Regions from separate parts of the Streptomyces sp. NA02950 genome, predicted to be linked through region 1. Evidence: riboswitches for the same ligand, from Rfam matches in the RefSeq annotation. Region 1 holds a riboswitch; each other region holds the start of a gene.

Region 1 (7,576 bases):
CCACGGCGGCGTTCCAGTTGCCCAGCCGCGGTGCCAGCCGCTTGCCGAGGATGACCGCGGCCACCGACAGCAGTACGCCCAGCACCACCATCAGGAAGTACAGCGTGGTGCGCTGATCGAGGGTGGACGGGTCGCCGACGGACGGCGGATTCGCCGGGTACTTGAAGAACGGCACCAGGTACACCGCCACCAGCGCGCCGAGCGAGACCAGCGCGGCGGTGGCGCGCGGCCCGAACCGGCCGATGCGGCCGAGGGCCACACAGACGGCCAGGGCCGCGATGCCGCCGAAGGCGACACCGTAGATCAGTACACCGGTGGCGAGCCCGGCGGTCGACTGCATGGTACGGCTGACGAGTTCGACGCCGCCGTGCTCATGGCTGTGCGATTCCTCGAACGAGATCGCCGAGTCGATACGCGGTTCGCCCAGCAGATAGGCCACGACGAGGGCCAGCACTCCGGCGGCGAGGCCCGCGAGCATGCCCCGGACGAGCAACGCCCGGACGGATATGGAGTTCATGACGGTTCCGATTCCCCTGAGCTGGGACGTGAGGAGGGTGGGGCCGGGTCAGTGGCAGGGGAAACCGAGCAGGTGGCGCCCGTCGTGCACCCACTCGTGCACATCCTCGCCGGAGACCAGCGCGGTCGCACCCTGCTCCGCGCCGACGAAGTACAGCAGGATCAGCATGAGGACGCCGAAGAAGACGGCCCAGGGGGCGATGGCCTTGAGCGAGATGGGAGTGATCTCCGGCACCGGCTGTGCGCTGGGTGCGGGAATGGTGGACTGAGCCATGGTCGAACCTCCTGGGGAACACGCGTCCCGGTCGTGGGCACTCGAAACGACGGCGCCGGGTCTGACTCGTCCGGCGGCGGCCCCCGGGTGCGGGGTCCTCCGACGGACACACAGTGGCGCGACCGTGCCGGGCTCTCACCGGACTTCCGTCGCGCCGTCGTTGTCATGAGACGGTAGCGCGCGACAGCTGTTCACCGCTACGGCGTGGATAGCAGAATGTGCGCCCCTACGTGGGCGAATGGTGCAGACGAGGGGGACAAGGTGGTGCGTATCACGCTGGTGACGCCCGCGGTCAACGCCGCATTGCGGCAGGTGAGGTTTGACGACGCCCCTCCCGACCCGGCCGCCGCCCGCCGTGCGGAGGCCGCCGCGGGTGCCCTGCCGCACCATGACACCGGCCTCACCGCCCCCTCCGAACGCTGCCGCGGCACCGCACGGGCGCTGGGCCTGGACGCCGAGGTGACGGAGGGGCTGCGCGATCTGGACGTGGGCCGCTGGCGGGGCCGCTCGCTGGACGAGGTCGGCCGCCGGGCACCGGAGGAGGTGGCCGCCTGGCTGGCCGATCCGGCGGCGGCCCCGCACGGCGGCGAATCACTGCTGGAACTGCTGGAACGGGTCGGTGCCTGGCTGGAGGGCCGGGCCGGGAGCGAGGAGAGGGTACTCGCCGTCGCGGACCCCGCGGTGGTCCGGGCGGCGCTGGTGCACGCCCTCGGCGTCCCCGCCCGGACCTTCTGGCGGCTCGACGCCGCCCCGCTGACCGCCACCGAGCTCAGCGGCCGCTCGGGGCGCTGGAACCTGCGCTGCGGGCGGCCGCTGACGGCGGCGGAGTGAGCGGAGACCTCAGCCGGTGCCGCCGGGCAGCGCGGCCCGCACCTCCCGGGCGGCGGCCACCAGGTTCTCCAGCGAGGCCCTGACCTCCGGCCAGCCGCGCGTCTTCAGCCCGCAGTCCGGGTTGACCCACAGCCGCTCGGCCGGAATGGCCTCGAGCCCCCTGCGCAGCAGGGCGGCCGCCTCGTCGGCCCCCGGCACCCGCGGGGAGTGGATGTCGTAGACCCCGGGGCCGACCTCGCGCGGATACCCGGCCCCGGCCAGCTCCCCGGCCACCTGCATATGCGAGCGCGCCGCCTCCAGGCTGATCACATCGGCGTCGAGGTCGTCGATGGCCTGGAGGATGTCGCCGAACTCGGCGTAGCACATATGGGTGTGGATCTGGGTGTCCGGGCGCACACCGGAGGTGGTGAGCCGGAACGCCTCCGTCGCCCAGGCCAGATAGCCGGGGCGGTCGGCGGCACGCAGCGGCAGGGTCTCGCGCAGCGCGGGCTCGTCGACCTGGATGACCGGGGTCCCGGCCGCCTCCAGATCGGCCACCTCGTCGCGCAGGGCGAGCGCCACCTGCCGGACGGTCTCCGCGCGCGGCTGGTCGTCGCGGACGAAGGACCAGGCCAGCATGGTGACCGGGCCGGTGAGCATCCCCTTGACCGGGCGGTCGGTGAGCGACTGGGCGTACGCGGTCCAGCGGACCGTCATCGGGTCGGGGCGGGAGATGTCCCCGGCCAGGATCGGCGGGCGGACATAGCGGGTGCCGTACGACTGGACCCAGCCCGACCGGGTGGCCAGATAGCCCGAGAGCCTTTCGGCGAAGTACTGCACCATGTCGTTGCGCTCGGGCTCGCCGTGCACCAGGACGTCGATCCCCGCCTTCTCCTGGAAGGCGACCACCTCCCGGATCTCGGCCCCGACCCGCTCCTCGTACCCGGCGGTGTCCAGCCGCCCGGCCCGCAGCCCGGCGCGGGCGGTGCGCAGTTCGTCCGTCTGCGGGAAGGAGCCGATGGTCGTGGTCGGCAGCAGGGGCAGCCGCAGCCGGGCGCGCTGGGCGGCGGCCCGTTCGGCGTACGGCAGCGAGCGGCGCGCGTCGGCCGCGGTGACGGCGGCGGTGCGGGACCGTACGGCGGGGTCGCGGGTCAGCGCGGACCCGGCCCGGGAGGTCAGATCGGCGCGGTTGGCGGCGAGCTGTGCGGCGATGGTGTGCGTACCCTCGGCCAGCCCCCGGGCCAGAGTGGCGATCTCGGCGGTCTTCTGACGGGCGAACGCAAGCCAGCGCGCGATCTGCGGATCCACCTCGCGCTCGGCCCTGGCGTCCAGCGGAACGTGCAGCAGCGAGCAGGACGCGGACACATCCACCCGGTCGGCGAGGCCCAGCAGCGTACCCAGGGTGGACAGCGAGGCGGCCAGATCGTTGATCCACACATTGCGGCCGTCCACCACCCCGGCGACCAGCCGCTTGCCGGGCAGCCCGCCCACCGCGGCGAGATCGTCGACCTGGGCGGCGGCCGGTCCGGTGAAGTCCAGCGCCAACCCCTCGACCGGTGCCTTGGCGAGCACCGGCAGGGCCTCGCCGAGCCGGCCGAAGTACGAGGCGACCAGCAGCCGGGGCCGGTCGGTCAGGGCGCCCAGCTCACGGTAGGCGCGGGCGGCGGCATTGAGCTCGGCCGGGGTGCGGTCCTGGACCAGCGCGGGTTCGTCCAGCTGGACCCAGGTGGCACCGGCCGCCCGCAGGTCGGCCAGCACCTCCGCGTACACCGGGATCAGCCGGTCCAGCAGGGTGAGCGGTGCGAACGAGGGGTCTACCCCTGGCGCGGGCTTGGCCAGCAGCAGATAGCTGACCGGGCCGACCAGCACCGGGCGCGCGGTGTGGCCGAGCGCGAGGGCCTCCCGCAACTCGGCCGCCTGCCGGGCGGAGTCGGCGCGGAAGACGGTGTCCGGCCCCAGCTCCGGCACCAGATAGTGGTAGTTGGTGTCGAACCACTTGGTCATCTCCAGGGGCGCCACCTCACTGGTGCCGCGTGCCATGGCGAAGTAGCCGTCCAGCGGGTCGGCATCGACGGCGGCGCGGTGCCGGTCCGGCACGGCGCCCACCATCACGCTGGTGTCCAGCACATGGTCGTACAGCGAGAAGTCACCGGTGGGCACCTCGTGCACCCCGTCGTCGGCGAGCTGCCGCCAGTTGGCGCGGCGCAGCTCGGCGGCGGTCCGGCGGAGCTCCCCGGCGGTGACCCGCCCCTTCCAGTACCCCTCGACCGCCTTCTTCAGTTCCCGGTTCGCCCCCTGGCGGGGATAGCCGTACACGGTCGCCGTGGCGGCCGTGGCCGCGGACTCGGTTGTCACGGAACTCTCCTTCGCGAGCACTCGTCATGGGTCCCGGGACCGGGCCGAGGGTGCGAGGGGAAGGCGAGGACGGCGTGACACCGAAGGTGCCCGCACGCGCCGCCGACCCGCCCTCGAGGTCACCGAGACATCCGCGCGCGGCCGTCCGCGCACGGGCAGTGGCAGGTCTTCGGACTCACGGGCGCGCCTCGGCCGATTCCGAGCCACCTACTGGCCGTCGCTTCCCAGACCCGGCCGGGCCCAGTGCGTATGACGGCGGTCGTTCCCGCTCACCGCTGCGGGGCAGTCCCGGATTCCCACCGGGTTCCCTCTTACGACGCGCCTGCCTGGCGGACAGGGCGAACCAGCTGCACCACCCAGCCTAGGCGCTCGGCGCGGCCGGGGGAAACGGGGCCGCCGGCGAAGGAGTTCGCTCCAGCACAATGTTCCCGGCAAGCCGTCGCCACCGATGTCGGAAAAGCGATGTCGGAAGAGCGATGTCAGAAGACGGATGTCAGTAGAGGGAGCTGAACCGCATGTCCCAGGTACGCCGGGCCCATGTCTCCGACCACCGCGCCATCGTGGAGCGCATCCAGACGTGGTGGGGCGACTCGCGCAGCCCCGAACAGGCCCGTGAACTGTCCCTGTTGCTGCCCAAGCTGTTCCTTCAGTTCTTCTCCGGCACCAGCCTGGTCCGGGAGAACGCGGACGGTACCGTCGCCGCCTTCCTGGTCGGCTTCTACTCCGCCGACAATGAGGACGAGGCGTACATCCACTTCGTGGGCGTGGACCCGGCGTTGCGCGGCCGGGGCGTGGCCCGCGGTCTGTACACCGAGTTCTTCCGGCGCGCCGCCGCGGCGGGCCGCGGCGAGGTCCGTGCCATCACCTCCCCGCGGAACACCGGCTCCATCGCCTTCCACCGCGCCATGGGCTTCGCCCTGGAGCCGGGCGACCGCGAGGTCGACGGCCTGCCCGTGCAGGGCGACTACGACGGTCCGGGGCAGCACCGGGTCTGCTTCCGCCGGCCGATCACGCTCACGAAGTGAGCATCCCGCGCTCGCGGTGAGCGCCACGCCGGTCCGGCCCGTATAGGGGGAGGGTCCTCGCCGTCCGGGGCCCGGGGCCGGATCGACGTGAAGGAGGCAGGGTGGTGAAGCACACGCGGCGACGCGTGCGCCGTGGCGTACGGTTCGCGGCCGTCGGGGCATTGGTGGCCGGCGGTCTGATGGTCTCGCAGTCCGTGTCGAGCGGATCGGTCCAGGGGGCGGCGGGAGGCGATGCGCCGAGGGTCCTGGGGGACCGGAACGCGGGACTCGGCGGCCGGCTGGAGACCACGCTCGGCGCCTCCCGTACGGCCGGGAGCTGGCTCGGCCCCGACGGGCGCACGGTCGTCGCGGTGACCGACGCGAAGGCCGCCGCCGAGGTCACCCGGGCCGGGGCGAAGCCCAAGCAGGTGCGGTACAGCATGAAGCAGCTGGACTCCGCGGCACGGACGCTGCGCGCCGCGCCCCGGGTGGCCGGGACCGCGTGGATGGTGGACCCCACCTCCAACAAGGTGGTGGTGCTCGGCGACAGCACCGTCTCCACCGACCGCTGGTCACGGATGAAGGGCGTCGCCGCGCGGGCGGGCGGAGAGGTGCGCATGGAGCGCACCACGGGCGCCTTCACCCTCAGAACCAGCGGCGCCGCGCCGATCTTCGCCAGCGGCAGCCGCTGTTCGGCCGGGTTCAACGTCACCGACGGACAGAACGGCTACATCCTGACGGCCGGACACTGCGGCCCCAACGGCACCAACTGGTTCACCGACAGCACGGGGAGGACCAGCATCGGCACCACCGTCCAGAGCAGCTTCCCCGGCAATGACTTCTCCCTGGTCCGCTACGACAACCGCGCCCTGGACCAGAGCGGTGTGGTCGACGTCGGCGGCGGCCGGACGGTGCGCATCACCGGGGTCGCCGATCCCGTCGTGGGCCAGGAGGTGTTCCGCAGCGGCAGCACCTCCGGACTCCGCTCCGGCAAGGTGACCGGGCTGAACGCCACCGTCAACTACCCCGAGGGCACCGTCAGCGGCCTCATCCGCACCACCGTGTGCGCCGAACCCGGCGACAGCGGGGGGCCGCTGCTCGCCCGGGGCGTGGCACTCGGGGTCACCTCCGGCGGCAGCGGCGACTGCGACCAGGGTGGAGTGACGTTTTTCCAGCCCGTCACCAAGGCGCTCACCGCTCTCGGCGTGACCATCCCGGGCACCAAGTCCGGCGGCGCTACGGCGAACGGCGCCCCCGTCGGCAGCCCGGCCGCCCCCGGCAACACCGGGACCGAGGACCGCTCCCTGTTCGTCGACGGTGTGGTGAACCGCTTCCGGGACCTCGGCCCCGGTGCGCTGATCATCGGCGCCGGTCTGGTGGGGCTGCTGTCCACCCTGACCATCCGGCCCGGCCGGCGCCGCCGTTATCCCGACCACTACTCCACCGGCTGGTGATTCCGCGGATCCCGCAGACCGGGGCGGCGGCGCGCTCGAGGCATCCCGCGAACGATCCGCCGTGAGCGCACCGTCGTCCCTTCCCCTCCCGTCGCCCCCTCCTCCCGCTGCCCCGGCGCCGTGCCCGTGCGCTCCGCCACGGCGCCGGGCCGGGAACCCGAGGAGACCGCCCATATGGTCGTCTGCCTCAGCTCCGCGCAGGCGTCGGCGACCACCGGGGCCGCGGTGCGGGTGGACGGGGGCTACGTGGACGCGATCGTGCCCTGATCGTCCGGCTCGGCGCCGGGGACCCGCGGGGCGTCCAGGTCGCACACCGCCACCCCCCGTTCCACCAGGCTGCCCAGCACCAGATGGCGGCCGGTGACACAGACGCTCGTGGTCATCCGGTACGGGGACCGGCGGCGCACCAGATGGCGGACCACCCGGCCGTCGGTACCCACCGCGAGGACGCCCACCGTGGGCCGCGGACCGGGAGCGAAGCGCCGCAGCGCGCTCCACGCCACCCTTCTGACGGCGGGCGAGGCCCGGTGCAGCAGGTCCACGGCGGGCTCCCGCGGTCCGGCCAGGGCGACCCAGAACACCCCGCCGGGACCTCGGTTGAGATTGTCCGGGAAGCCCGGCAGGCCACCGAGGAGGGTGTTTCGCCGCCCGGCCCGGGGGCCGGTCAGCCACAGCCGGCTGATCCGGTAGGCACCGGTCTCCACCACGGCCACGAACGACTCGTCGTCGGCCAGCGCGACGCCGTTGGCGAACTGGAGCCCGTCCAGCAGCACTTCGGGACGGCCACCCGGTGTCAGCCGCAGCAGCCGCCCGGTGCCCCGGTGCTCGATGATGTCACCGAGCCAGTCCTCCAGGGCGTAACGGCGGCTGGAGACGGTGAAGTAGACGGTGCCGTCCGCCGCGTTGGTCACATTGCTGCAAAAACGCAGCGGTTCGCCGTCCACCGCGTCGGCCAGCACCCGCAATCCCCCGTCCGGGGAGAGCGCCAGCAGACCGCGCCGGGCGTCGCACACCAGCACCCCGCCGTCGGACGAGGGGGCCAGTCCCAGCGGTCTGCCACCGGTGTGCGCGAGCACCTCCGACCGGGCGCGGTCCCGAGCGGGGGACAGGGCGAGCCGCCGGACCGCCCCGTCCGCGGTCCCGGTCAGGATCCGGCCCTCGGC
Region 2 (7,576 bases), 7.6 Mb from region 1:
CCCACCCGCTCCTCCTCGGATCGCCTTCGGGACAGCGCAATTGAAACAGCACGGAAGGGAATTCACCAAAGGCTGCAATGGAGACGGTTATCAAAAGAGTTTAAGGCTCATCCATATTCTCCCTTTTGAATGCGGCAACGCTTTTCAATGTCGGTCCGGGCCCGGTGTCGGCCCGGGGCCCGGGACTCGCTGACATGTACGAAGCCACGCCGGTGCGGGTGAGCTCGGCCCGGGGAAGGTGACTCGACGGGACGTGACGCGTTGGCCGAACATGACGACGACGATGCGACGCCGTTCTCTGCCGCAGCCGAGCAGAGCGCTGGACCGTAGCACCGAAGGCGGAGGAACGGTTCATCAGACCGTTCACCAGTCGACATCCGTACCGATCTATGCGGCGCTGGTCGAGCGGTGGGCGTCCGCGGGCCGGGCGATCCCCGGGCGCTACGACCGCGAGTGGGCCGAGTTGGTCAACTGCCCGCCCTGGCCGGACCGGGTCCGTGCGGCCGCCCGGCCGTCGGGCAACTGAGCCACCCCGGGCGCACCGCCCCGGGCCGCATCCGCCGCACGGCGGGGGCCGGTCCCCGTGAACCGGCCCCCGCCGTGCCTGACGCGGTCCCGCCGGGCACCCCCGCGGTCCTCCGCGGACACGGCTCGGCCGCCCCGCGCACGGCTCAGTCGTCGCCGCCCTCGAGACCGCCCTCGGTCTCGAGGTAGAGCTCGCGCACCCGCTCCAGCACCTCCGGGTCGGGCTCCGCCCACAGGCCGCGGCTCTCGGCCTCGAGCAGCCGCTCGGCCATGCCGTGCAGCGCCCAGGGGTTGGCCTCCTCCAGGAAGGCGCGGTTCTCCGGGTCGAGCAGATAGCTCTGCGCCAGCTTGTCGTACATCCAGTCGGCGACCACCCCGGTGGTGGCGTCGTAGCCGAAGAGGTAGTCGACGGTCGCGGCCAGTTCGAACGCACCCTTGTAGCCGTGCCGGCGCATCGCTTCGATCCAGCGGGGGTTGACCACCCGGGCGCGGAAGACCCGGGACGTCTCCTCGTGGAGGGTGCGGGTACGGACCGTCTCGGGACGGGTGGAGTCGCCGATGTACGCGGCGGGCGCGCTGCCCTTGAGCGCGCGCACGGTGGCCACCATGCCGCCGTGGTACTGGAAGTAGTCGTCGGAGTCGGCGATGTCGTGCTCGCGGGTGTCGGTGTTCTTCGCCGCGACCGCGATCCGGCGGTAGGCGCTCTCCATCTCCTCGCGGGCCGGACGCCCTTCCAGCCCGCGCCCGTAGGCGTAGCCGCCCCACACCGTGTACACCTCGGCGAGGTCGGCGTCGGTGCGCCAGTCACGGCTGTCGATCAGCTGGAGCAGCCCGGCCCCGTAGGTGCCGGGGCGGGAGCCGAAGATACGGGTGGTGGCGCGGCGCTCGTCGCCGTGGGTCGCGAGGTCGGCCCGGGTGTGTGCCCGTACGTAGTTGTCCTCGTCGGCCTCGTCGAGGGAGGCGGCGAGCCGGACGGCGTCGTCCAGCAGCCCGACCACATGCGGGAAGGCGTCCCGGAAGAAGCCGCTGATGCGCAGGGTGACATCGATCCGCGGACGGCCCAGCTGCTCGATCGCGACGGGCTCGAGCCCGGTCACCCGCCGCGAGGCGTCGTCCCACACCGGGCGGATGCCCAGCAGCGCCAGCGCCTCGGCCACGTCGTCGCCGGAGGTGCGCATCGCGCTCGTGCCCCACAGCGACAGCCCGACGGAGGTCGGCCACTGGCCGTCGTTGTCGGCGCGGTAGCGCTCCAGGAGCGAGTCGGCGAGCGCCTGGCCGGTCTCCCAGGCCAGTCGGCTGGGCACGGCCTTGGGGTCGACGGAGTAGAAGTTGCGGCCGGTCGGCAGCACATTGACCAGGCCGCGCAGCGGGGAGCCGGACGGGCCCGCCGGGACGAAGCCGCCGCCGAGCGCGTGCACGGCGTGGTCGATCTCGTCGGTGGTGGCGGCCAGCCTGGGCACCACCTCGCGGGCGGCGAAGTCGAGGATCGGGGTGACCGCGGCGCGCTGCTCGTCGGGCAGTCCGAGGACAGCCTTCTCGACCGCGTCCGGGGCCCAGTCCGCGTCCTCCATCGCCTGGACCAGCGCCCGGGCGCGCTCCTCGGCCTCGTCCGCACCGGTGCGGGTGGCGGCTGCCTCGTCCAGGCCGAGCGCCTCGCGCAGCCCGGGGAGCGCCGTGGTGCCGCCCCAGATCTGGCGGGCGCGCAGGATGGCCAGCACCAGGTTGACGCGCTCGGGGCCGGTCGGGGCGGAGCCGAGGACATGCAGGCCGTCGCGGATCTGGGCGTCCTTGACCTCGCACAGCCAGCCGTCGACATGGAGCAGGAAGTCGTCGAAGCCGTCGTCGTCGGGGCGGTCCTCGAGCCCGAGGTCGTGGTCCAGCTTGGCGGCCTGGATCAGGGTCCAGATCTGGGCGCGGATGGCGGGCAGCTTGGCCGGGTCCATCGAGGAGATGGCGGCGTACTCGTCGAGCAGCTGCTCCAGGCGCGCGATGTCGCCGTAGGAGTCGGCGCGGGCCATCGGCGGCACCAGATGGTCGACCAGGGTCGCGTGGACCCGGCGCTTGGCCTGGGTGCCCTCGCCCGGGTCGTTCACCAGGAACGGGTAGATCAGCGGCAGATCGCCGAGTGCGGCGTCGGGGCCGCAGGCGGCGGACAGGCCCGCGTTCTTCCCCGGCAGCCACTCCAGGTTGCCGTGCTTGCCCAGGTGCACCATGGCGTCGGCGCCGAAGCCGCCGTCGGCCCGCGGGGTGGCCATCCACCGATAGGCGGCCAGGTAGTGGTGGGAGGGCGGCAGATCGGGGTCGTGGTAGATGGCGATGGGGTTCTCGCCGAAGCCGCGCGGCGGCTGGATGACGATCAGGAGGTTGCCGTGACGCAGCGCGGCCAGGACGATGTCGCCGTCCGGGTTGCGGCTGGTGTCGACGAACATCTCGCCGGGCGGCGGGCCCCAGTGCTCCTCGACCGCGTCGCGCAGCTCCTTGGGCAGGGTGGCGTACCAGCGGCGGTAGTCGGCGGCGGGGACGCGGACCGGATTGGCGGCGAGCTGCTCCTCGGTCAGCCACTCCTGGTCGTGGCCGCCCGCGTCGATGAGGGCGCGGATCAGTTCGTCGCCGTCACCGGAGATCAGGCCCGGGACGGCGTCCGGCCCTTCCTCGGGGCCGAGGTCGTACCCCTCGGCCCGCAGCCGCCGCAGCAGGGCGACGGCGCTGGCGGGGGTGTCGAGGCCGACGGCGTTGCCGATCCGGGAGTGCTTGGTCGGGTAGGCGGAGAGCACCAGCGCAAGGCGCTTGTCGGCCGCGGGTATGTGGCGCAGCCGGGCGTGTCGTACCGCGATTCCGGCGACACGCGCGGCGCGCTCGGGGTCGGCGGCGTAGACCGGCAGGCCGTCCTCGTCGACCTCCTTGAAGGAGAACGGGACGGTGATCAGGCGGCCGTCGAACTCGGGGACGGCGACCTGGGTCGCGGCGTCCAGCGGTGAGAGCCCCTCGTCGTTCTCCTCCCAGGCGGTGCGCGAACCGGTCAGGCACAGCGCCTGGAGCACGGGGACGTCGAGCCCGGCGAGCGCGCCCGCGTCCCACGCCTCGTCGTCGCCGCCGGCGGAGGCGTCGGCGGGCCGGGTGCCGCCGGCCGCGAGCACGGTGGTGACGACCGCGTCGGCCGCGCCGAGGGCCTCGATCAGCTCGGTCTCGGGGGCGCGCAGCGAGGCGACGAACAGCGGGAGCGGGCGGCCCCCGGCATCCTCCACGGCCTGGCACAGGGCTTCGACGAAGGCCGTGTTGCCGCTCATGTGGTGCGCGCGGTAGTAGAGCACCGCGATGGTGGGGCCGGTGGCCGTGCGCGCGGTGCGCTCCAGCGGGCCCCAGGTGGGCGCGGGTGCGGGCGGTTCGAAGCCATGGCCGGTGAGCAGCACGGTGTCGGAGAGGAATCGGGCCAGCTGGGCCAGGTTGCCGGGGCCGCCGTGGGCGAGGTAGGCGTGGGCCTCGGCGGCGATGCCGACCGGGACCGTGGACGCCTCCATGAGCTGGGCGTCGGGGGCCTGTTCACCGGTGAGGACAACGACGGGGCGGTCGCCCGCGAGCAGGGTGTCGAGCCCCTCCTGCCAGGCGCGGACGCCGCCGAGCAGCCGTACGACGACGAGCTCGACGCCCTCGAGAAGGCCGGGAAGGTCGTCGAGGGCGAGCCGGGCCGGGTTGGCCAGGCGGTACGGCACCGGGCCCGTGGCGGCACGGGCACTGAGCAGGTCGGTGTCGGACGTCGACAGCAGCAGAATCATGGCTCAGCGCCTTCCTCGGGGTCCGCGCCCCGGGCGGGTTGAAGACGGCGGGAGTTCCTGGCTCGCGCGGCTGCTGCCGTGCTCACAGTGGCGGGACCGCGCCGGAATCGCACCGGCTTCCTCCCCTGACGCCGTCAGTTGCGTCCGGCGGGCCGGGACGACCCGCCGCAGAGCATAGTAAGCGTTGCTGACCTGCCACGGGACGGAGAGGGCCGGGGAATCGTCGGTATGCTCGCGGCCATGCCCCTCCCCCCGACAACCGTCCCACCTGGGGATCAAACGCCCGCCGCCGGTGTCCGGGCCCGCTCCGCCGGGGACCGCGCGGTCTCCGCGGACCGCGGTGGGCGCGATGACGCATGCCCCGGCGCACTGCGGCTTCACCCGGCGCACGATGGCGCACTGGCCCGTGTCCGGCTGCCCGGCGGCCTGTTGACGGGACGTCAGGCCGACGTGCTGGCGGGGGTGGCGGAGGAGCTGGGCGACGGCCGGATGGACCTCACCTCACGGGGGAATCTCCAGCTGCGGGGCCTGGCCGCGGAGTGCGGCGCGCCGCTGGCGGAGCGGCTGCGGACGGCCGGACTGCTGCCGTCGGACGCACATGACCGGGTGCGCAACATCGTGGCGTCACCGCTGAGCGGCCTGGACGGCACCGGGTACGCCGATGTGCCCGGGTGGGCACGGGAGTTGGACGCGCTGCTGTGTGCGGCAGGGCCCGGCGAGTCGACGGAACCGACGGGATTGTCGGGATTGTCGGGGCGGTTTCTGTTCGCGCTGGACGACGGCCGGGGCGATGTGGCCGCACTGGGCGCGGATGTGACATTGATCGCAACACCGGACGGCGGGGCCGTGCTGCGGATGGGACCCGCAGGCCCCGCGGGTGGGACCGGCCCCGTGGTGCGGGTCGCGGTGGCCGGGGACGCGCCGCGCGCCGCCGCGCTGGCGGCCCTGGAATTCCTGACGCGAGCGGAGGAAAGCGGCATCCGGGCCTGGCGGGTGCCGGAGCTCCCACGGCAACACGCCGTGACGGCCGAGGGATTGGCGGCGCGACTCGCCGACGCGGGCATCGCACTCGGACCGGCCACGGGCATCGCACTCGGACCGGCCACGGGCGTCGTCGCCGGACCGGACACGGTAACCGGCGTCGGACCGGACACGGGACACGGCCCACCCGCGCCGGGCCCGGTCGGGCCCCCCGCACCGGGGCCGGTGGCCGGGCCGGACGGACGCCACGCGGTGTCCGTGGCCGTACCGCTCGGCCGGATGAGCGCCGCGCAGTGGCGGCTGCTCGCCGCGCTCGCCTCCCGGGGCGGGTCGGATGAGCTGCGTGTGACACCCTGGCGCGGCGTGGTGCTCCCGGGGTTCACCCCGGAGGGCGGCCGGGCCGCGGCGGCCGAACTCGCCGAAGCCGGGCTGGTGACCGACCCGGACTCACCGTGGCTGGGGGTCGGCGCATGCACCGGGCTGCCCGGCTGCGCGAAGTCGCTGGCCGACGTGCGCGCCGACGCCGGGCGGACGGTGGCGCGTCCGGTGAGCGGCGGGCCCCGTACCGTTCCGCTGCCGGTGTACTTCTCGGGCTGTGAGCGGCGCTGCGGCCATCCCGGCGGCCGCTGGGTGGACGCGCTGGCGACCGGCGCAGGCTACCGGATCACCGTACGGGGCGAACCGGAAACGGCGGGGGCGCCCGAGGGCCCGGAAGGCGTGGACGTGACAGCAGAGCAGGTGGCCGACGCCGTGGCGGCGGCCCGCGGAACGAGATGATCGAGGGCACAGTGTTCGACTACGAGAAGGACGGGGCGGCCATCTACCGCGCCTCCTTTGCCACCATCCGCGCCGAGGCGGATCTCGGTGGTCTCCCCGCCGATGTCAGCCAGGTCGCGGTGCGGATGATCCACGCCTGCGGCATGGTCGACCTGGTCCAGGACCTCGTGTACTCGCCCGAGGTGGTCTCCCGTGCCCGCGCCGCGCTGCGCGCCGGTGCGCCGGTCCTGTGCGACGCGCAGATGGTCGCCAGCGGGGTCACCCGCAAGCGGCTGCCCGCCGACAACGAGGTGGTGTGCACCCTGTCGGACCCGTCCGTACCGGAGTTGGCGCGGCGGATGGGCACCACGCGCAGCGCCGCCGCGCTGGAGCTGTGGCGGGACCGGCTGGAGGGTGCGGTCGTGGCGGTCGGCAACGCTCCCACCGCGCTCTTCCGGCTGCTGGAGATGATCGAAGAGGGTGGGGCCGGCGCGCCCCGCCCGGCCGCCGTCATCGGTGTGCCGGTCGGTTTCATCGGCGCGGCCGAGTCCAAGGAGGCGCTGGCGGAACATCCGGCGGCGCTTGACCACCTGGTGGTGCGCGGCCGACGCGGCGGCAGCGCCATGGCCGCGGCCGCGATCAACGCGATAGCGAGCGAGGCAGAGTGAGCGAGCAGCAGAAGGGCCGGCTCTACGGTGTGGGGCTCGGCCCCGGCGACCCGTCCCTGATGACGGTACGGGCCGTGGAGGTCATCGCCGAGGCCGATGTCGTGGCGTACCACAGCGCCCGGCACGGCCGGAGCATCGCGCGTTCCATCGCCGAACGGCATCTGCGGCCCGACCACATCGAGGAGCGGCTGGTCTACCCGGTCACCACCGGGACCACCGATCACCCGGGCGGCTACCGGGGCGCGATGGAGGAGTTCTACGCCGACGCGGCGGCCCGGCTCGCGGCCCATCTGGACGCGGGGCGCACGGTCGCGGTGCTCGCGGAGGGCGATCCGCTCTTCTACGGCTCCTATATGCACATGCACAAGCGCCTGGCCGACCGCTACCCCACCGAGGTGATCCCCGGGGTCACCTCGGTGAGCGCGGCGGCGGCGCGGATCGGGGCCCCGCTGGTGGAGGGCGAGGAGGTGCTGACGGTCCTCCCCGGCACCCTGCCGGAGGAGGAGTTGACGGCGCGGCTCGCCACGGCGGACGCCGCGGCCGTGATGAAGCTCGGCCGCACCTTCCCGACGGTACGGCGGGCCCTGGAGCGCTCGGGGCGGCTGGCGGACGCGCGGTACGTCGAGCGGGCCACGATGGGCGCGGAGCGCACCGCGCCGCTGGCCGAGGTCGACCCCGCGACGGTGCCGTACTTCTCGGTGGCGGTGCTGCCGAGCCGCGTCGGCGCCGCGACGTCCGTGGCGGAGGAGGCAGGCGGGGCCGGCGAGGCGGGCGCGGCCGGGCCGGGTGAGGTCGTGGTGGTCGGCCTCGGTCCGGCGGGTCCGCTGTGGCTCACCCCCGAGGCCCGCGGTGAACTGGCCGCCGCCGAGGACC
Region 3 (7,576 bases), 2.1 Mb from region 1:
GCCGGCTGCGCGCCGTCTGGACCCCGGGCCACACCCCCGGCCATGTCTGTCTGCACCTGGAGGAGCGGCACCCCGCGAACGCGCCCGGCCACGGCCGCCTCTTCTCCGGCGACCATCTGCTGCCCGGGATCAGCCCGCACATCGGCCTCTACGAGGACCCCGAGGACACCACCGTCACCGACCCCCTCGGGGACTACCTCGCCTCCCTCGAACGCGTCGCCGCCCTCGGCCCGGCCGAGGTGCTCCCCGCCCACCAGCACCCCTTCACCGACGCCCCGGCCCGGGTGCGCGCCCTCCGCCACCACCACGAGCAGCGCCTCACCGGCCTCCTCGCCCTGCTCACCACCCCGCTCACCCCCTGGCGGCTCGCCGAGGCCATGGAGTGGAACCGCCCCTGGGCCGAAATCCCCTACGCCTCCCGCAACATCGCCGTCTCGGAGGCCGAGGCCCATCTGCGCCATCTGGTCACCCGGGGCCGGGCCGAACCCGTCCCCGGCACCGACCCGGTCACCTACCGGGCCGTCTGAGCCCGCCGTTCCCGGAGCGCCCGATTCCGGACAGCCCGGAGAATCGGGGGCCGACCGGGCGGTTAAGGTATGCGGGAAAACTTCATCCGCGTCCGCTCGGGGGAAGCCGGTGGGAATCCGGCGCTGACCCGCAACCGTGACCGTGCGGCGCCGCCCCGTGCGCGCGCCGTGCCCAGCCGGAGTACCTGGCGGACGCACCGCAGGCTCCCGCCGCCGGACCACCGGCGGCGGCACCGTCGAGGTATGCGGAGCTGAGCCCGGTGCCGACGCGTCGCGGAGTCTCCGCGCGTGGCGGGTCCGCCGTGCGCGGCCACGCGTACGCCCGCCGTCCCCCACGTCGCCCGTCGCAGCGACTCTGACCGAGAGGCACCACAGCCATGATCGTACGCCGCAGCGTCGCGGCTCTGGCCGTCTCCGCCGCCCTGTGCGCGGCCGTCGCCCCCGCGGCCTCCGCCGATGGCAAGCCCGCCCCGAAGGCGTCCGGCTCCGCGCTGCCCAAGGGGCTCTACGGCGCCGAGGACCCCAAGTTCGACGGGGTGTGGCGGCAGTCGCTGGCGCTGCTCGCTCAGGACGCGGTGGACGTCACCCCGGCGAAGTCGGCGGTCGACTGGCTGGCCGGGCAGCAGTGCGAGGACGGCGGCTTCGCCGCGTACCGGGCCGACCCCGCCAAGGCGTGCGACCCGAAGAAGGGCGAGTTCAGCGACGCCACCGCCGCCGCCGTCCAGGCGCTGGCCGCGGTGGGCGGGCGCGCGAAGGCCGTCGAGAAGGGCATCGGCTGGCTGAAGCGGAACCAGAACGGGGACGGCGGCTGGGGCATGAACCCCGGCGGCCCCAGCGACGCCAACTCCACCTCGGCCGCCATCGGCGCCTTCGCCGCCACGAGTGTGGACCCGGCCGAGGTCACCTCCGCCGAGAGCGGCAAGACCCCGTACGACGCGCTGCTCGGCCTCCAGTTGGGGTGCGACGCCAAGGCGGACGAGCGCGGGGCGTTCGCATACCAGAAGGACAAGGGCGAACCGGCCGCCAACGACCTGGCCACCGCGAGCGCCGCGCTGGCCGTACGGGGCAGCGGCTTCGTCCCGGACACCGAGGGCAGGGCGAACAACGGCAAGCCCAAGCCGCCGGCCTGCGGGAGCGGCGCCGAGGACCGCACCCCGGAGCAGGCCGCCGAGGGCGCCGCCGCGTACCTCTCGACGACCATGGCCGGACACGGCGGCCACCTGCTGTCCGCCATGCCCGGCGCCAAGAACCAGCCCGACGTCGGCGGCACCGCGGACGCGATCGTGGCGCTCTCCGCGGGCGGCCACCGCGCGGCCGCGGCCAAGCCGCTGGCCTGGCTCCGGAGCAAGGACGGCGGCGCGGCGGCCTGGGCCAAGGGCAACCCGGGCGCGCTGGCCAAGCTGGTGCTCGCGGCCCACGCCGCCGGGGCCGACCCGCGCGACTTCGGCGGCACCGACCTCGTTCAGCGGCTCAACGCCACCGGCCCGAAGCCGCAGGCCGCGTCGGGCCCGGAGGCGTCCGCCAAGAGCAAGGACGAGAAGGACGACAGCAACAGCGTCTGGTGGATCGTGGGCATCTGCGCGGTGGCCGGTATGGGCATCGGCTTCCTGCTCAGCGGCCGGAAGAAGCAGCGGGTCTGATGCGGACAGCGCCCTGCGCCGCCCCGCCCTTCCGCGCCCGGTGGGCCGCCCGGCCCCTCCGGCGGCCCGCCGCATGGGCCGAGGCTCCCCGCGACGCGGGGCCGTCAGCCGCGCGGGACGAGGCGGGCGCCCTCCCGTGCGCCGAGCGCGAAGTGGCCCGCCCCGCCGGGCGCGGGCCGTGGCGGACCGGAAAGGTACGGCGGGCGGGGGTGTCGCGCCTGGCCTCCGCCGTGGTGGCCGTCCTGGCCGGGCTGCTGGTGCCGGTGGTCGGGGCGGCTCCGGCGCAGGCCGGGTCGGGTTATCGCTACTGGTCGTTCTGGGAGCGCGAGGCCGACGCCACGAACTGGACGTACGCCACCCAGGGGCCCTCGGTGGCACGGCCCGGCGACGGCGACACGATCGGCTTCCGGTTCGCCGTCAGCGAGGACTCCCGGAACGCCGTCCAGCCGCGCGGCACCGCCGACTTCAACAGCATCTGCGCCGACACCCCGGCCAAGGACGGCAGCAAGCGGATCGCGGTGATCATCGACTTCGGCACGGCCGAGGACGCGCCCGGCGGTGACACCCCGCCCAAGAAGGCCCGTACCCACTGCGCCCGGATCGATGAGCGGGCCACCGCCGGGGAGGTGCTGGCCGCCGTCGCGAAGCCGCTGCGCTACAACTCCGCCGCGCTGCTGTGCGCCATCGCCGGATACCCGTCCTCGGGCTGCGGCGAGAAGACCGGCTCAAGCGGTGCGGGCGCCAAGGCCGGGGCCGACAAGGGCGGCACGAGCGGGGACGGTGGCGACGGCGGTCCGTCGGCCGGACTGATCGGTGGGATCGCGGCCGTCGTCGTCCTCGGGGCCGCGGGCGTCCGGCAGGCGCGACGCCGCCGCACATGAGCACCACGCCCCCGCGCACCACCCGCGGTCCGGGCGCCGGTTCCGGCCGGGCCCGGGACCGCGACCCCGGGCTTGCCGCCCGCCTGACCGCCCGCCTGCGCCCGCCCGCCGCCACCCGCGGCGGCGCGCTGCACGCGGGCGCCTGGTGGCTGTGGGCCCTGGGGCTGGCCACGGCCGCGTCCCGCACCACCAATCCGCTGCTGCTCGGACTGGTGATCGCGGTCGCGGGCCATGTGGTCGCGGCGCGCCGCACCGACGCGCCCTGGGCCCGCTCGTACACCGCCTTCCTGAAGCTGGGGCTGGTGGTGCTGACGATCCGGTTGTTCTTCGCGGTGTTCCTGGGCTCGCCGATCCCCGGCACCCGGGTGGTGTTCACCCTTCCCGAAGTCCCGCTCCCCGACTGGGCGCGGGGGGTGCGGATCGGAGGCCGGGTCACCGCCGAGGGGCTGGTGTTCGCTGCGACGGACTCAAGCTGGCCACCCTCCTGATCTGTGTCGGCGCGGCCAACGCGCTGGCCAGTCCGGCCCGGCTGCTCAAGTCCCTGCCCGGTGCGCTGTACGAGGCCGGGGTGGCGATCGTGGTGGCGATGACCTTCGCGCCCCGGCTGGTGTCCGACGTCCAGCGGCTGCGCGCCGCCCGCCGGCTGCGCGGCCGCCCCGACCGCGGGATCCGCGCCCTGCTCCAGGTCGGACTTCCGGTGCTGGAGGGCGCGCTGGAGCGGTCGGTGGCGCTGGCGGCGGCCATGGACGCGCGCGGCTACGGCCGTACCGCGCGGGTGCCACCGGCCGTACGGCGCGTCACCACGGCCCTGACGCTGGGCGGGCTGCTCGGTGTGTGCTGCGGAACGTACGGACTGCTGGCGGCCGAAGGCGCGGGCTACGGGCTGCCGTTGCTGCTCGCGGGGCTCGCCGCCGCGCTCGGCGGACTGTGGCTGGGCGGCCGCCGCTCGGTGCGCACCCGCTACCGGCCGGACCGGTGGGGGGTACGGGCGTGGCTGGTGTCGGGCTCGGGCGCGGCGGCCGCGGCGGCGATGATCTGGGCCGCGTCTTACGCGCCGCGGGCGCTGCAACCGCCCGCCGTCCCGCTCACCGCGCCGACCCTGCCGCTGTGGCCCGCGGCCGGGGTACTGCTCGGGCTGCTCCCGGCGTTCGTGGCCCCCGCGCCCCCGGGACGGACGCCGGAGCCGACGGCGGAACCGGGACCAGAATCCGGACCGGGGCCGGGGCCGGAACCGGGACCGGCCGTGCCCGGCCCGCGCCCCGACCGGCCCGCCGCCGACCGCCCGGCCGCGGAGCGGCGGCCCCACGACGCCCGGCCGGACGGCCGACCCGACGCAGATTCCGAGGAGGTCACACCGTGATCCGCTTCGAGCAGGTGTCCGTCACCTACGAGGGCGCGGCCCGGCCCGCGCTGCGCGAGGTGGACCTGACCGTTCCCGAGGGCGAGCTGTGTCTGCTGGTCGGCCCGTCCGGGTCGGGCAAGTCCACCCTGCTGGGCGCCGTCTCCGGACTGGTGCCGCACTTCACCGGCGGCACCCTGCGCGGACGGGTCACGGTCGCGGGCCGTGACACCCGCACCCACAAGCCGCGTGAACTGGCCGATGTGGTGGGCACCGTGGGGCAGGATCCGCTGGCCCACTTCGTCACCGACACCGTCGAGGACGAACTCGCCTACGGCATGGAGTCGCTGGGCGTCCCGCCGGACACCATGCGCCGCCGGGTCGAGGAGACGCTCGACCTGCTCGGCCTGGCCGAGCTGCGCGACCGCCCCATCGCGGATCTCTCCGGCGGTCAGCGGCAGCGCGTCGCCATCGGTTCGGTGCTCACCACCCACCCCCGGGTGCTGGTCCTGGACGAGCCCACCTCCGCGCTGGACCCGGCCGCGGCCGAGGAGGTGCTGGCCGTACTGCAACGGCTGGTGCACGACCTCGGCACCACCGTGCTGATGGCCGAACACCGTCTGGAGCGGGTGGTGCAGTACGCGGACCAGGTGATCCTGCTGCCCTCCCCCGGCGCCGCCCCACTGGTCGGCGCACCGGCCGAGATCATGCCGGTCTCGCCCGTCCAGCCGCCGGTGGTGGCCCTCGGCGGCCTCGCCGGATGGTCGCCGGTCCCGCTGTCGGTGCGCGACGCGCGCCGCAGGGCCGGGCCGCTGCGGGAACGCCTCGCGGATGCCGCCCCGCACGCGGTGGCCGAACCCGCGCCGGGCGCGCCGGTGGCCGAGGTGTCCCGGCTGGCCGTACGCCACGGCCGGGTCGAGGCGCTGCGCGGGGTCGGTCTGTCGGTGCGGCCCGGTGAGACGGTGGCGCTGATGGGGCGCAACGGCGCGGGCAAGTCCACACTGCTGGCGAGCCTGGTCGGTATGCACCGGCCCGCCGCCGGATCGGTGCGCGTGGGCGGCGCCGCGGGCGACGGCGGGGTGGATCCGCACCGCACCCGGCCCGCCGAACTCCTGCGCCACGTCGGCCTCGTACCGCAGGAGCCGCGCGATCTGCTCTGCGCGGACACGGTCGCCGCCGAGTGCGCCGCGGCCGACCGGGACGCGGACGCGGCCCCGGGCACCTGCCGGGCGCTGGTCGCGCGGCTGCTGCCGGACGTGGCGGACACCACCCACCCCCGCGATCTGTCGGAGGGCCAGCGGCTGGCCCTCGCCCTGTCGGTCGTCCTGACCGCCCGCCCCCCGCTGCTCCTGCTCGACGAGCCGACCCGCGGACTGGACTACGCGGCGAAGGCGCGGCTGGTGGAGGTGGTGCGGGAGCTGGCGGCGGACGGCCATGCCACCATGCTGGCCACGCATGATGTGGAGCTGGCGGCCGAACTCGCGCACCGGGTGGTCGTCCTGGCCGAGGGGGAGGTGGTGGCGGACGGGCCGATGGCGGAGGTCGTGGTCTCCTCGCCCGCCTTCGCCCCGCAGGTGGCGAAGATCCTGGCACCGCTGCCGTGGCTGACCGTACCGCAGGTGCGCCAGGCGCTGGAGGCGGCGCCATGAGCGCACCGGACGCCGTTGACACACCGGGGCGGCGGGTGCGGCCGGTGCGGCTGGGGCCGCGGTCGGTGGCCGCGCTGGCGCTGGTGTCCGCGGTCGGGACGGTGGCCTTCGGCTGGCCGCTGTTCGCACCGGGCGACTCCGGTGTCACCACCCACGCCGCCGACGCGCCCTGGCTGTTCGCCGCCCTGCTGCCGCTGCTGCTGGCCGTGGTCGTGGCCACCATCGCCGACACCGGTCTGGACGCGAAGGCCATCGCGATGATCGGGGTGCTGGCGGCCGCCGGTGCGGCCCTGCGTCCGCTGGGCGCGGGGACGGCCGGGATCGAGCCGATGTTCTTCCTGATGGTGCTGTCGGGGCGGGTGCTGGGGCCCGGTTTCGGGTTTGTGCTGGGCGCCGTGTCGATGTTCGCTTCCGCGCTGCTCACCGGCGGAGTGGGACCGTGGATGCCGTTCCAGATGCTGGCGATGGGGTGGGTGTCGATGGGTGCCGGGCTGCTGCCCGGCCCCTCCCGGCTGCGCGGCCGCGGTGAGTTGCTGCTGCTGGCGGCGTACGGGGCGGTGGCGTCCGTGTGCTACGGCACCGTGATGAACCTCCAGGGCTGGACGCTGATGCAGGGCATGGCCTCGGGGATCAGCTATGTGCCGGGGGATCCGGTCGGCGAGAACCTGGCCCGGTTCGTGGCGTACTGCCTGGCCACCTCGCTCGGCTGGGATCTGCCGCGCGCCGTGGTGACGGTGGTGCTGACCCTGGTGCTCGGCGGCACCGTCCTCAAGGCGCTGCGCCGGGCCACCCGCCGGGCGGCCTTCGACGCGACGGCCGTGTTCGAGGAGCGCTGAGGCGAGCGCTGACCGCACACGGGACGGGCGGGCCCGGTCGTACGCACCGGGCCCGCCCACCGGCCGGCAGTGCGCGCTCCCGGTGTCACAGCCGCTGGATGATGGTCCCCGTCGCGAGGCCGCCGCCCGCGCACATCGTGATCAGCGCGAACTCCCGGTCGGCGCGCTCCAGTTCATGTAGGGCGGTGGTGATCAGCCGGGCGCCGGTGGCACCGACCGGATGACCCAGCGCGATCGCGCCACCGTTCACATTCACCTTCTCCAGGTCCTGTTCGAAGACCTGCGCCCAGGACAGCACCACGGAGGCGAACGCCTCGTTGATCTCCACCACGTCGATGTCCTTGAGCGACATCCCGGCCTTGCCCAGCACCGCCCGCGTGGCGTCGATCGGGCCGTCGAGGTGGAAGTGCGGATTCGCGCCGACCAGCGCCTGGGCCACGATCCGGGCGCGCGCCTTCAGCTTGAGGGCGCGCGCCATCCGCTTGGAGGCCCACATCACCGCACACGCGCCGTCGGAGATCTGCGAGGAGTTGCCCGCGGTGTGCACGGCGGTCGGCATGATGGGCTTCAGCCGGGACAGCGCCTCCGTGCTGGTGTCGCGCGGCCCCTCGTCCCGGTCGACCAGCCGCCACATCCCCTGTCCGGCCGCCTGCTCCTCCTCGGTCGTGGGCACCTGCACGGCGAACGTCTCGTGTTTGAAACGC
Region 4 (7,576 bases), 1.6 Mb from region 1:
TGCCGTCCAGCTCCTCGCACGCCCTCTTCGGCGGTCTGATCGGCGCCACCGTGGCCTCGGTCGGCTTCGAGGGGGTCAACGGGGACGCGATCGTCATGAAGGTCCTCATCCCGGCCGTCGCCGCTCCGCTGGTGGCGGGCATCGCCACACTGGCCGCGACCCGGCTCACCTACCGGCTCGGCCGCGACCGCGCCCCCGAGGACACCGCGAAGGGCTACCGCGCCGGGCAGATCGCCTCGGCCGCCCTGGTCTCCCTCGCCCACGGCACCAACGACGCGCAGAAGACGATGGGTGTGATCACCCTGGCGCTGGTGACCGGCGGTGTGATCGCGCCGGACTCCGACCCGCCGATGTGGGTCATCGTCTCGGCGGGTCTGGCCATCGCGCTCGGCACCTACCTGGGCGGCTGGCGGATCATCCGCACCATGGGGAAGGGCATCACCGACATCCAGCCGCCGCAGGGCTTCGCGGCCCAGACCGGCGCGGCGACCGTCATCCTCGCCTCCTCGCACATCGGCTTCGCGCTCTCCACCACCCAGGTCTGCTCCGGTGCCGTCATGGGCGCGGGCGTGGGCCGCAAGGGCGGTGTGGTGCGCTGGTCGACCGCGGGCCGCATGGTCATCGCCTGGGCGCTGACCCTTCCCGCCGCGGGTCTGATCGCGGCCGGGTCCGCGCTCCTGGCCGACCAGGGCAACTGGGGTGTCACGGCGGTGGCCGTGCTCGCCGTCGCGGGCTGCGCGGTCATCTGGGCGCTGTCCCGCCGCAAGCCGGTGGACGCCGCCAACGTCAACGAGGTCGGCACCACCGAGCCGGTGGGTGTGATCACCGCCGCCCTCCGGTCGGTCGCCCCGCCCCCGGTGGGTTCCGCCGCCGGATCGGACACGGGCATCGTCACCGGCCCCGACACCACGGCCGAGAGCACCACAGACGCCACGGACACCACGGACACCACCGACACCACGACCGAACAGCCGAAGGCCGTCGCCACGGCCGGCTCTGCCGCCTCCGCGGCGTCGAGCGGCACCAGCAGCTAAAGGGAGCAACGCAATGAGCATCGACTGGGCGGCACTCGGCCAGGTCTTCGGCGTCAGCCTCGCGGTGACGGTCGGAGTGGTGGGCGTCTTCACCATGGGCATCGTCGGCACGTCCCGCAAGGGGCTCCAGCCCGAGGGAGTGGCCGCAGCCACCGGCACCACCGCCGCCACCGGCACGGTCACGGCACAGGGCGGCTCGTCCGCACTCGCCCGCTCCGGCGCGTACGCCTGTTTCACGCTGTGCGCCGCGGTGGTGGCGTACGGCATCTATCTGATCGTCGCCTGAGGGCTCCTCGGCGCCTCTCGGCACCCCTGAACACAACGGCCGCCGGGCGGGAGACGCTGACCAGCGTGTCCCGCCCGGCGGCCGTCCGCCGTGCGCGCCGCGCGGGCTCATGTGGGCCTCGGCACACTCGTGCGTCGCAGGTCATGGGCGAGTTGACGGCCCTTCGCGGGGCATGGTGGACTTCCGGAGCCAAACGGCGGCAGCAGAGGAAGCCGGTGCGAATCCGGCGCGGTCCCGCCACTGTCACCGGGGAGCGCTCTCCCATCGCCTGCACGGGGTCACGGCTCGTCCGTACGGCTGGTCCGTACACGGAGCTGGAAGACCGGGAGAACCGCGGATCCGGGAGCCAGGAGACTCTCACCGCCGGTCACGTCGAGCCAGGGCGCGGACCCTGAGTGAGGACATACCGCCATGCCCGGCACCGCCACGCCACCCGTCCCACCGCTCCGCGGCCCCCTCGGCGGAGGTGTCACGCGGGGGCCCCTCGGCCGAGGCACGACGGCGGGCTGAGGGATGCGTGCCGATCACGCCTCGTTCGCGTGCGGCGCCGCTCTCGGCTTCCTCGGTGACCTCGCCACGGGCGACCCCCGGCGCGGCCATCCGGTGGCCGCGTTCGGGCGGGCCGCCCTGGCCGCCGAGCGCGGGCTGTGGCGCGACCACCGCGGCTACGGGGCCCTGCACACCGCACTGTGCGCGGGCGGCGCGGCCGCCGGTGCCGCGCTCCTGACGCGTGCCGTACGCGCCGTGGTCGGGCGCCGCCGCGCCGACATCGCCCTGACCGCCGCCGCCACCTGGGCCGTACTGGGCGGCACGACGCTGGGGCGCGAGGCCCGGGCCATCGGCGGCGCCCTGGCCGCCGGGGACGTCGAAACCGCCCGGGAGCGGCTGCCGCATCTGTGCGGACGCGACCCGCAGGCGCTGGACGCCCAAGCGATCGCCCGCGCGGTGGTGGAGTCGGTCGCGGAGAACACCTCCGACGCCGTCGTGGGCGCCCTGGTGTGGGGGGCCGTGGGCGGGGTGCCGGGGCTCGTCGCCTTCCGGGCCGTCAACACCCTGGACGCCATGGTGGGCCACAAGTCGCCGCGCTACCGGCGGTTCGGCTGGGCCGCGGCCCGGCTGGACGACGTCGCGGGCTGGCCCGGGGCGCGGCTGACGGCCGCCCTGGCGACCGTCGCGGGCCCCGACCCGCGCGGTGCCCTGCGGGCCTGGCGGCGGGACGGACAGCGCCATCCCAGCCCCAACGCGGGCCCGGTGGAGGCGTCGTTCGCGGGCGCGCTCGGGGTGCGGCTGGGCGGCACCCTCACGTACTCCGGCCGGGTCGAGCACCGGCCGGTGCTGGGCGGCGGCGGACGGCCGGTGCGCGGCGGCGACATCGACCGCGCGGTGCGGCTGTCGCGGCGGGTGGGCGCACTGGCCCTGGTGACCTCGGTGACGGCACGGCTGGTGGTGGGCAGGGTTCTGTCCGACAGGGGCGGGTTTCTGACCGGCAGAGGCGGGGCGCCGGGGAAGCGGAGAGGGAGCCGATGAGCGGAACAGGGGGCGGGCTGCTCGTCGCCGGGACGACCTCGGACGCGGGCAAGAGCGTGGTCACGGCGGGCATCTGCCGGTGGCTGACGCGCAAGGGTGTGAGCGTGGCGCCGTTCAAGGCGCAGAACATGTCGCTCAACTCCTTTGTCACCCGGGACGGGGCGGAGATCGGGCGGGCGCAGGCCATGCAGGCGGCGGCAGCGCGCGTGGAGCCGAGCGCGCTGATGAACCCCGTACTACTGAAGCCGGGAAGCGACCGCAGCAGCCAGGTGGTGCTGCTGGGCAGGCCGGTGGGCGAGATGAGCGCCCGCGGGTACCACGCCGAGCGGCGCGAAGGGCTGCTGGAGACGGTCACCGCGTGCCTGGAGGAGCTGCGGCGCACCCATGACGCGGTGATATGCGAGGGCGCGGGCAGCCCCGCCGAGATCAATCTGCGCCGCACCGACATCGTCAACCTGGGGCTGGCGCGGGCCGCCGGGATCCCGGCGGTGGTGGTCGGGGACATCGACCGCGGCGGGGTGTTCGCGTCGTTCTTCGGCACGACGGCACTGCTGTCCAAGGAGGACCAGCGCCATATCGCCGCCTATATGGTCAACAAGTTCCGCGGCGACGTGACCCTGCTGGAGCCCGGTCTGGAGATGCTGCGCGGGCTCACCGGGCGGCCGACGGTCGGGGTGCTGCCCTTCGCGCACGGCCTCGGCATCGACGAGGAGGACGGGCTGCGGGTGTCGCTGCGCGGCGCGGTGCGCGAGAGCGTCGTCGCGCCGCCCCATGGCGACGATGTACTGCGGGTCGCGGTGGCCGCCGTACCGCTGATGTCCAACTTCACCGATGTGGACGCGCTGGCCGCCGAACCCGGCGTGGTGGTGCGCTTCGTGGACCGTCCCGAGGAGCTGGCCGACGCAGACCTGGTGGTGGTGCCGGGCACCCGCGGCACGGTCCGGGCCCTGGAGTGGCTGCGCGAGCGCGGGCTCGGCCGGGCCCTGGTGCGGCGGGCCGCGGAGGGGCGGCCGGTGCTGGGCATCTGCGGCGGCTTCCAGGTGCTGGGCGGACGCATCGAGGACGAGGTCGAGTCGAAGGCCGGGACGGTCGAGGGCCTGGGGCTGCTGCCGGTGCGGGTGCGGTTCGCGGCGGAGAAGACCCTCGCCCGGCCGGTGGGCGAGGCCCTGGGCGAGCGGGTGGAGGGCTACGAGATCCACCACGGGGTCGCCGAACTGCTCGACGGCGGCGACGAACCCTTCCTCGACGGCTGCCGCGCGGGCTCGGTGTGGGGCACCCACTGGCACGGCTCGCTGGAGAGCGACGGCTTCCGGCGGGCCTTTCTGCGGCGGGTGGCCGACGCGGCGGGCCGGGCGTTCGTTCCCGCGCCCGACACCCGCTTCGGGGAGCTGCGCGAGGAGCAGCTCGACCGCCTGGGCGATCTGATCGAGGAGCACGCCGACACGGACGCGCTGCTGCGGCTGATCGAGGACGGCCTGCCGGACGGGCTGCCCTTCGTACCGCCGGGGGCGCCAGGAGGAACCACATGAGCATCCCGGACCGCGACCGCGTACGCACCGCTGGAGGTACCGCCGCATGACCACCGCCACCTACCCGTTCACCGCGGTCGTCGGGATGGCCGACATGCGGCTGGCCCTGCTGCTCAACGCGGTCTCCCCCGCCGTCGGCGGGGTGCTGGTGCGCGGTGAGAAGGGCACGGCGAAGTCCACGGCCGTCCGTGCCCTGGCCGCGCTGCTGCCGCCGGTCGAGGTGGTCTCGGGCTGCCGGTTCTCCTGCGACCCGGCCGCGCCCGACCCGCAGTGCCCGGACGGGCCGCACGAGCCGGGCACGGGCGCCGTCCGGCCCGCGCGGATGGTCGAACTGCCCGTCGGCGCCGCCGAGGACCGGCTGGTGGGCGCGCTGGACATCGAGCGGGCGCTGTCGGACGGGGTCAAGGCGTTCGAGCCGGGGCTGCTGGCCGACTCGCACCGCGGGGTGCTGTACGTCGACGAGGTCAACCTGCTCCACGACCATCTGATCGACCTGCTGCTCGACGCGGCCGCCATGGGCGCCTCCTATGTGGAGCGCGAGGGCGTGTCCGTCCGGCATGCCGCACGCTTCCTCCTGGTGGGCACCATGAACCCCGAAGAGGGCGAGCTGCGGCCGCAGTTGCTGGACAGGTTCGGGCTGACGGTCGAGGTCACCGCGTCGCGGGACACCGAGGAGCGGGTCGAGGTGGTGCGGCGGCGGCTGGCGTACGACGAGGACCCGGCCGGGTTCGCGGCGCGCTGGGCGGAGGACGAGGGGAGCCTGCGGGAGCGCATCGCGGCGGCGCGCGCCCTGCTGCCGGACGTGGTCCTGGGCGACCGTGCGCTGCGGCAGATCGCGGCGGTCTGCGCCGCGTTCGAGGTGGACGGGATGCGCGCGGACATCGTGACGGCGCGTACGGCGACGGCGCTGGCCGCGTGGGCGGGCCGGACGGACGTACGCACCGAGGACGTGCGCCAGGCGGCGCTGCTGTCGCTCCCCCACCGGCGGCGCCGGGCCCCGTTCGACGCGCCGGGACTGGACGAGGACAAACTCGACGAGGTGCTGCGGCGGTTCGAGGACGAGGAGCCGGAGCCGCCGAAGCCGGACCAGGGCCCCGGACGGGACGAGGGCGACGGTAACGGTGACGGTGACGGCCCGGACGGGGGTCCTGACGGACCGGAGGGCGGGCCCGGCGGCGGACTGCCGCACGACGGCGCGCAGCAGCCGCCGTCGTCGCCCGAGCCGACCGTCCCCGGCCCGCGCGACGGCGAACCCGAGGCGGCCGACGGCCCCGAGGCGCCCCAGGAGTCCGGGACGGGCGGCGGAGCGGGCGCGGGCGGTGGTGGTGAGACGGCGGCCGTGGGCGCCGCCGAGCCGTTCCGGACCCGGCGGCTGGATGTGCCGGGCCTGGGTGAGGGGGCGGCCGGACGGCGGTCGCGCGCCCGCACCGCGCACGGTCGCACCACCGGCGCCCGGCGTCCCCGCGGCACGCTCTCCTCGCTCCATCTGACGGCGACCGTACGGGCCGCGGCACCGCATCAGCACGCGCGCGGGCGCAGCGGTCCGGGGCTGCTGGTGCGCCGTGACGATCTGCGCGAGGCGGTGCGCGAGGGCCGGGAGGGCAATCTCGTGCTGTTCGTGGTGGACGCGTCGGGGTCGATGGCCGCCCGCAAGCGCATGGGCGCGGTCAAGGGAGCGGTGCTGTCCCTGCTGCTGGACGCCTACCAGCGGCGCGACAAGGTCGGCCTGGTCACCTTCCGGGGCACGGACGCGGAGCTGGCGCTGCCGCCCACCTCCTCGGTGGACGCGGCCGCCGCCCGGCTGGAGCGGCTGCCCACCGGCGGCCGGACTCCGCTGGCGGCCGGGCTGTTGAAGGCCCGCGAGGTGCTGCGGGTGGAGCGGCTGCGGGACCCCTCGCGTCGTCCGCTGCTGGTCGTGGTGACCGACGGCCGGGCCACCGAGGCCCGGCGGGACGGCGGAGCACGCCGGGACGGCGCGGCCACGCCGGTCGCACGGGCCGGGCAGGCGGCGCGGCTGCTGGCGGGCGACGGGATCGCCTCGGTGGTCGTGGACTGCGAGGCGGGGCCGGTGCGGCTCGGACTGGCCGGTGCGCTCGCCCGCGAACTGCGGGGTACGCCGGTGACGCTCGACGAACTGCGCGCGGACAGCGTGACCGCGCTGGTCCGCGATGTACGGAACGTTTCGACCACCCGGAGGGCCGCCTGATGCCGCAAGGACAACCGACCGTCGTCCCCGACGACGGGCTGACCACCCGCCAGCGCCGCAACCGTCCGCTGGTGCTCGTGCACACGGGCGTGGGCAAGGGCAAGTCGACGGCGGCGTTCGGGCTGGCGCTGCGGGCGTGGAACCAGAACTGGCCGGTCGGTGTATTTCAATTTGTCAAGTCCGCGAAATGGCGGGTCGGCGAGGAGCGTGCGCTGCGCGTCCTGGGCGACTCGGGCGAAGGGGGGACCGTCGCATGGCACAAGATGGGCGAGGGCTGGTCGTGGGTCCAGCGCGACATCGCTTCCAGCGAGGAGGCGGCGCGCGAGGGCTGGGAGCAGGTCAAGCGCGATCTCGCGGCGGAGACATACCGGCTGTACGTGCTGGACGAGTTCGCGTATCCGATGCACTGGGGCTGGGTGGATCCTGACGAGGTGGTGGCCGTCCTGCGCGACCGGCCGGGGACGCAGCATGTGGTCATCACCGGGCGCAACGCACCCCCGCAGCTGCTGGACTTCGCCGACCTGGTCACCGACATGTCCAAGGTCAAGCACCCGATGGACGCCGGTCAGAAGGGCCAGCGAGGCATCGAGTGGTGAATGTTCCCCGTCTGGTCGTCGCCGCTCCCTCGTCCGGGAGCGGCAAGACGACCGTCGCCGCGGGGCTGATGGCCGCCTTCGCGGAGCGGGGGCTGGATGTGTCCCCGCACAAGGTCGGGCCGGATTACATCGATCCCGGCTATCACGCGCTGGCCGTCTCGCGGTCGGGCCGGTCGGCCCGCTCCGGTGGCGGGTCCGATGGCGGATCAGGTGGCTGGCCCGGTGGCGGGGGCTCGCGCCCCGGCCGGAATCTGGACGCCTATCTCTGCGGTCCGGACCGGATCGCCCCGCTGTTCCTGCATGGCGCGGCGGGCTGCGATCTGGCCCTGGTCGAGGGGGTGATGGGCCTGTTCGACGGTGCGGCCGGACAGGGCGAGCTGGCCTCCACGGCCCATGTG

Evidence for each region. Region 1 has a riboswitch for cobalamin ahead of metE (5-methyltetrahydropteroyltriglutamate--homocysteine S-methyltransferase). Riboswitches for the same ligand answer to the same signal wherever they lie in the genome.
Region 2: another riboswitch for cobalamin. It lies ahead of cobN (cobaltochelatase subunit CobN); the one in region 1 lies ahead of metE (5-methyltetrahydropteroyltriglutamate--homocysteine S-methyltransferase).
Region 3: another riboswitch for cobalamin. It lies ahead of HUT19_RS28690 (prenyltransferase/squalene oxidase repeat-containing protein); the one in region 1 lies ahead of metE (5-methyltetrahydropteroyltriglutamate--homocysteine S-methyltransferase).
Region 4: another riboswitch for cobalamin. It lies ahead of HUT19_RS31155 (cobalamin biosynthesis protein); the one in region 1 lies ahead of metE (5-methyltetrahydropteroyltriglutamate--homocysteine S-methyltransferase).

What each region holds. Positions count from the first base shown of each region.
Region 1 is NZ_CP054916.1:8,671,785-8,679,360, forward strand. It holds gene HUT19_RS37210 (CbtA family protein) at 1-517, opposite strand, end outside; gene HUT19_RS37215 (CbtB-domain containing protein) at 566-790, opposite strand; gene HUT19_RS37220 (histidine phosphatase family protein) at 1,052-1,621, shown strand; gene metE (5-methyltetrahydropteroyltriglutamate--homocysteine S-methyltransferase) at 1,631-3,955, opposite strand; cobalamin riboswitch at 4,115-4,301, opposite strand; gene HUT19_RS37230 (GNAT family N-acetyltransferase) at 4,471-4,980, shown strand; gene HUT19_RS37235 (S1 family peptidase) at 5,085-6,413, shown strand; partial or broken gene HUT19_RS37240 (oxidoreductase) at 6,567-6,680, shown strand; gene HUT19_RS37245 (SMP-30/gluconolactonase/LRE family protein) at 6,656-7,576, opposite strand, start outside.
Region 2 is NZ_CP054916.1:1,051,541-1,059,116, forward strand. It holds gene HUT19_RS04175 (cation diffusion facilitator family transporter) at 1-5, opposite strand, end outside; gene HUT19_RS04180 (hypothetical protein) at 284-526, shown strand; gene cobN (cobaltochelatase subunit CobN) at 672-4,298, opposite strand; cobalamin riboswitch at 4,330-4,480, opposite strand; gene cobG (precorrin-3B synthase) at 4,539-6,056, shown strand; gene HUT19_RS04195 (precorrin-8X methylmutase) at 6,053-6,703, shown strand; gene HUT19_RS04200 (precorrin-2 C(20)-methyltransferase) at 6,700-7,576, shown strand, end outside.
Region 3 is NZ_CP054916.1:6,525,990-6,533,565, reverse strand. It holds gene HUT19_RS28695 (MBL fold metallo-hydrolase) at 1-527, shown strand, start outside; cobalamin riboswitch at 604-735, shown strand; gene HUT19_RS28690 (prenyltransferase/squalene oxidase repeat-containing protein) at 905-2,167, shown strand; gene HUT19_RS28685 (SCO2322 family protein) at 2,377-3,048, shown strand; partial or broken gene HUT19_RS28680 (energy-coupling factor transporter transmembrane component T) at 3,045-4,408, shown strand; gene HUT19_RS28675 (ABC transporter ATP-binding protein) at 4,405-6,036, shown strand; gene HUT19_RS28670 (ECF transporter S component) at 6,033-6,872, shown strand; gene HUT19_RS28665 (steroid 3-ketoacyl-CoA thiolase) at 6,958-7,576, opposite strand, start outside.
Region 4 is NZ_CP054916.1:7,081,027-7,088,602, reverse strand. It holds gene HUT19_RS31165 (inorganic phosphate transporter) at 1-1,034, shown strand, start outside; gene HUT19_RS31160 (hypothetical protein) at 1,048-1,320, shown strand; cobalamin riboswitch at 1,525-1,677, shown strand; gene HUT19_RS31155 (cobalamin biosynthesis protein) at 1,834-2,847, shown strand; gene HUT19_RS31150 (cobyric acid synthase) at 2,844-4,376, shown strand; gene HUT19_RS31145 (putative cobaltochelatase) at 4,423-6,582, shown strand; gene cobO (cob(I)yrinic acid a,c-diamide adenosyltransferase) at 6,582-7,178, shown strand; gene HUT19_RS31135 (cobyrinate a,c-diamide synthase) at 7,172-7,576, shown strand, end outside.